DNA from 2 places in the Brevundimonas sp. FV1ye7S genome. Region 2 is predicted to be linked to the other one. Evidence: predicted binding sites of a transcription regulator. Region 2 holds the regulator's gene; the other holds the start of a gene.

Region 1 (2,399 bases), 1.7 Mb from region 2:
GGAGCTGAACCTGGACGGGGCGCGGGCCTTCTTCAGCGAACATCTGTTGCGGGGTCGGGTCGGGGCGGTGGTGAACCTGGAGGCGCGCGGCGGCGGCGGTCGGGCCATGATGTTCGAGACCGGCCCCGGCAACGCCCAGACCATCGATCTTTACGCTCGGGCGACGCGCCGGGCCGACGGGGGCGCGGCCAGCAACGCCCTGGCCATCTTCGTCTATCGGCTGATGCCCAACGGCACCGACTTCACCCTGGCCGCCGACCGGGGCCTGGCCGGGATCAACCTGGCCTTCATCGGCCGGCCGGCACAGTACCATTCGCCCAGTTCGACGCCGGACGCCCTGGACCAGGGCAGTCTGCAACATATCGGATCCCAGGCGCTGGAAATGACCGACGCCCTGGTGCGGGCGCCCGTTCTGCCGAAGGCCACGCAGAACGCCGTCTACGCCGATGTCTTCGGCCTGGGGGTGTTGCGGCACGGGCCGGGGACGGGGTGGGGACTGCTGGGTCTGGCCTTTCTGTTGACCGGTTTCGCCGCCTGGGGCGCGCGTCACGCCACGGGCCTGACCTTGCGTCAGTTCGGCAAGGGGCTGAGCGGGGGCGTCTGGCTGCTGGCCGCCGGGATCGTCGTGGCCCAGGCGGTGCGGGTTCTGGCCGGGCCGGTCGGCGGCCGGATCGAGTCGGCCGAGACCTATTATGTCCTGCTGCGCCGCCTGCCCTGGATGGAGGCGGGCGTAGGCCTGGCCGTGCTGGGGGTGATGTTCGCCCTGCTGGCGGGGCGGGCCCTGATCGGGCGGCGTCTGCTGGCGGGGGTGATCGCCGCGGCGGCGGTTCTGGCCACGGGCCTGGGCGGGTTCGATCCGGTGGTGCTGGGCGCGGCCCTGGTCGCCGTGGGTCTGAGCCTGTGGCCTGGCGGCGAGGACGAGACGGTCTGGGGCGGCTGGCTGGGGGCCATCGTCCTGGTAATGATCCTGGGCGTCTTGGTTCAGGCCGTGGCGCCCGAAGCGGCCTTGCTGTTCGTCTGGACCGGGTTGGCGGCGGCCGGCGCAGCGGCCCTGGCGGCGGGGATCGGGGCGCGGCTGGAGCGATGGGCCGCCTTGGCGCCCGCGGCGGTCGCCACCGGGGTCGTCGGCGGCTGGCTGGCGGGGCTGGGCCATTTCGTCTTCCTGGGCGTGGGGATGGACCAGCCAGGCGCGCTGGGCCTGATCGCTGTGCTGATCGTCGCCCTGGCCCGGCCCTTGGCCCCGGGTGCGGGAAGAGCGCGCCACACCCTGGCCGGGCTGGCGGCGGCCATGCTGATCCTGGGCTGCGGCCTGTCCCTGGCGGCCCGCCATGCCGAGCCGGCGGCTGAGGCGCCGGTCGCCGTTCCTTGATACGTCAAAACCGGACGTAGGATTCGGATGTTCTCATCGGGTCCGGATGAGAACATCTTGTGAACTGGAACAAACCGTGCACATAGTCGGCCTCACAAAAACGGGGGCGGGTCCATGGCGGGTCTCTCCCAAGCTTCTGACGGGAATCATGGCAAGGGAGACGAAGGCAATGGCACAGGCGGCTTTGAAACTGGTGGGCAAGGAAGACGGCGACAAGCAACGGGCCCTGGAGGCGGCGATCGCCCAGATCGATCGCGCCTTCGGCAAGGGTTCGGTGATGAAACTGGGCAAGGGCGGGGTCGCCGACGTGATCCCCTCGGTGTCCACCGGATCCCTGGGCCTGGATATGGCCCTGGGCATCGGCGGCCTGCCGCGCGGGCGGGTGATCGAAGTGTTCGGCCCTGAATCCTCGGGCAAGACGACCCTGGCCCTGCATACGGTGGCCGAGGTTCAGAAGGCCGGCGGCACCGCCGCCTTCGTCGACGCCGAACACGCGCTGGACCCCGGCTATGCCCAAAAGCTGGGCGTGAACCTGGATGATCTGCTGGTGTCCCAGCCGGACACCGGCGAACAGGCGCTCGAGATCGTCGACACCCTGGTGCGCTCCGGCGCCGTGGACATCGTGGTCGTCGATTCCGTCGCTGCGCTTACGCCGCGCGCCGAGATCGAGGGCGAAATGGGCGACAGCCTGCCGGGCCTTCAGGCGCGTCTGATGAGCCAGGCGCTGCGCAAGCTGACGGCCTCCATCTCCAAGTCGAACTGTATCGTCCTGTTCATCAACCAGATCCGTCACAAGATCGGCGTCATGTACGGCTCGCCCGAGACGACGACGGGCGGCAATGCGCTGAAGTTCTACGCCTCGGTGCGCCTGGACATCCGCCGCACCGGCGCGATCAAGAACCGCGACGAGGTCGTCGGCAACACCACCCGGGTCAAGGTGGTCAAGAACAAGGTCGCCCCGCCGTTCCGCGAGGTCATCTTCGACATCATGTACGGCGAGGGCATCTCCAAACTGGGCGAGATCATCGAC
Region 2 (2,399 bases):
GGCCAGCGCGCCGGACTATGTCCTGCCCATCGCCTTTCTGGGGGTGTTGTTCGTCTGTCTGTGGCAGGGGCGGCTGCGCTGGCTGGGCCTGCCGCTTGCGGCTGCGGTTCTGGTCTGGCCCAGGGCGCCGACGCCGGATCTCTGGATCGGGGACGGCGGGACGAACGCCGCCTTTCATCACCAGGCCCAGGCGGTCGTGATCCGGCCGGGCGTGCGCGCCTTCGCCGTCGATCTGTGGTCACGGCGGCGGGGCCTGACGACGGCGGATCGGCCGGAGGCGGGCTGGACGTGCGACCGGTCTTCCTGTCGGCCGGAATCACTCGAAGCCGGGCCGGTCGCCCTGTGGTGGGCGCGCGAGACCCCGGATGCGGAGCAGATGGCCGACCTGTGCCGGGCTGCATCCGTCGTCAGCGTGCGGGCTGCGGTCGTCGCCCTGCCAGCCTCATGCGACGGCCGTCTCGTGGTCGACGGCGTTGATTTCACGCGCGGCGGGGCGGTGGAGCTGTGGCGCGACGGATCGGACCGCTGGAAGGCGGTGTGGACGGCCGACGTGCGCGGGGATCGCCCCTGGGCGCGCCGGCCGGATCCGGATGTCAGTGATAGCGGCGCATGAGGCCGACCAGCTTGCCCTGAACCTCGACCTGGTCGGGACCGAAGATTCGGGTCTCGTAGTTGCGGTTGGCGGGTTCCAGGGCGATGGAGCCGCCCTTGCGACGCAGACGCTTCAAGGTGGCCTCTTCGCCCTCGACCAGGGCCACGACGATCTCGCCGTTGTTGGCCGTGTCGCCGCGACGGATGACCACCAGATCGCCGTTCAGGATGCCGGCCTCGATCATCGAGTCGCCCTCGATCTCGAGGAGGTAATGATCGCCCTTGCCCAGCATGGATTCGGGCACCGACAGCCGCTCCTGCTCGTGCTGGATCGCGGCGATGGGGGTGCCGGCGGCGATCTTGCCCAGCAGGGGCAGTTCGCGGGTGTCGTTGGCGGCCGAGGCCGCAGCGGGGCGTGGCGCGCCGCCGCCGCCTTCGATCACGTCGGGCTTGAACCCGGCCCGGCCGCGCGGGGCGCCGGCGGTGGCCTGTTCCGGCAGTTTGGTCACTTCCAGGGCGCGGGCGCGGTGGGCGAGGCGGCGGATGAAGCCGCGTTCTTCCAGCGCCGTGATCAGTCGGTGGATGCCCGACTTGGACGCCAGATCCAGCGCCTCCTTCATCTCGTCGAACGAGGGGGAGACGCCGGTCTCCTGAATCCGTTCGTGGATGAACATCAGCAGTTCGTGCTGCTTGCGCGTGAGCATCGCCAGGCCCTCATGAGCCCCTTCCTCGAATCGGAACGGGCCGTGAACATTGACGATGTTCTGTAAGTGTTCCTTCCTAATGTCAACTTAACGGCGTCGCTTCACCACGCGCGTCGGGTTGAATCAGGCGGCCAGCAGCTTGCGCGTCGCGGCCTCGACGTCGGCCTGCCGCATCAGGCTTTCGCCGACCAGAATGGCCTGGGCGTGGGCGGCGGAGACGCGATCGACGTCCTCGGGCGTGAAGATGCCGCTCTCGGCGACCAGAAGGGCGCGGACGGGGCTGAGCATGGACAGGCGTTCGGTCACCTCCAGATCGACCTCGAAGGTGCGGAGCGACCGATTGTTGATCCCGACCAGATCGCCGCCGAGGGCGCAGGCGCGCGCCATTTCGGCCTCGTCGTGGGTTTCGATCAGGGCGTCCATGCCGAATCGTTCGGCCTCGGCCAGCAGTTCAGCGGCCAGCTGATCGTCGATCATGGCCAGGATGATCAGGATACAGTCGGCGCCCAGAGCCCGGCTCTCGGCCACCTGCCAGGGATCGACCAGGAAGTCCTTGCGCAGGCAGGGCAGGGCCGTGGCGGCGCGAGCCTGGCCCAGATAGGCGTCGTCGCCCTGGAAGCTGGGGCCGTCGGTCAGGACTGACAGACAGGATGCGCCGCCGGCCTGGTAGGCGATGGCCAGGGCGGTCGGGTCGAAGTCTGGACGAATCAGGCCCTTGGACGGGCTGGCCTTCTTGATCTCGGCGATCAGGGCGGGGCGGCCGGTTTCCTCGACGGTCCGGTCCAGGGCCGCGCGGAAACCGCGCGAAGCGGAGGCCGCCTGAGCCAGGCCCTCGATCGCGTCCTGGGTGGTCGCGGCCTTGCGGGCGGCGACATCCTCGCGCTTGTAGGCGGCGATGCGGGCCAGAACGTCGGTCATGCTTTGTCTTCGGTATCCAGCGGCGTGGAGGTGATGCGGGCCAGACGCTCAAGCGCCTTGGCGGCCCGGCCGTCGTCAATGGCGGCGGCGGCGAGGGCGGCCCCTTCCGCGAGGTCGGTCGCCCGATCCGACACCACGAGGGCGGCGGCGGCGTTCAGCAGGACGATGTCGCGATAGGCGCCTTTC

The links. The regulator LexA, encoded in region 2, represses DNA repair genes until DNA is damaged. The targets are predictions, from matches to a motif close to ATGTTCNCNANNTGTTCT.
Region 1: a site for LexA is predicted at 1,419-1,436, ahead of recA (recombinase RecA). Genes of this name have one in related genera too.

The regions. Positions count from the first base shown of each region.
Region 1 covers NZ_CM178726.1:324,331-326,729, forward strand. Annotated here, with positions in the region: gene ACW18C_RS01510 (M20/M25/M40 family metallo-hydrolase) at 1-1,369, shown strand, start outside; gene recA (recombinase RecA) at 1,539-2,399, shown strand, end outside.
Region 2 covers NZ_CM178726.1:2,025,244-2,027,642, reverse strand. Annotated here, with positions in the region: gene ACW18C_RS09790 (ComEC/Rec2 family competence protein) at 1-613, shown strand, start outside; gene lexA (transcriptional repressor LexA) at 594-1,295, opposite strand; gene trpC (indole-3-glycerol phosphate synthase TrpC) at 1,419-2,213, opposite strand; gene trpD (anthranilate phosphoribosyltransferase) at 2,210-2,399, opposite strand, start outside.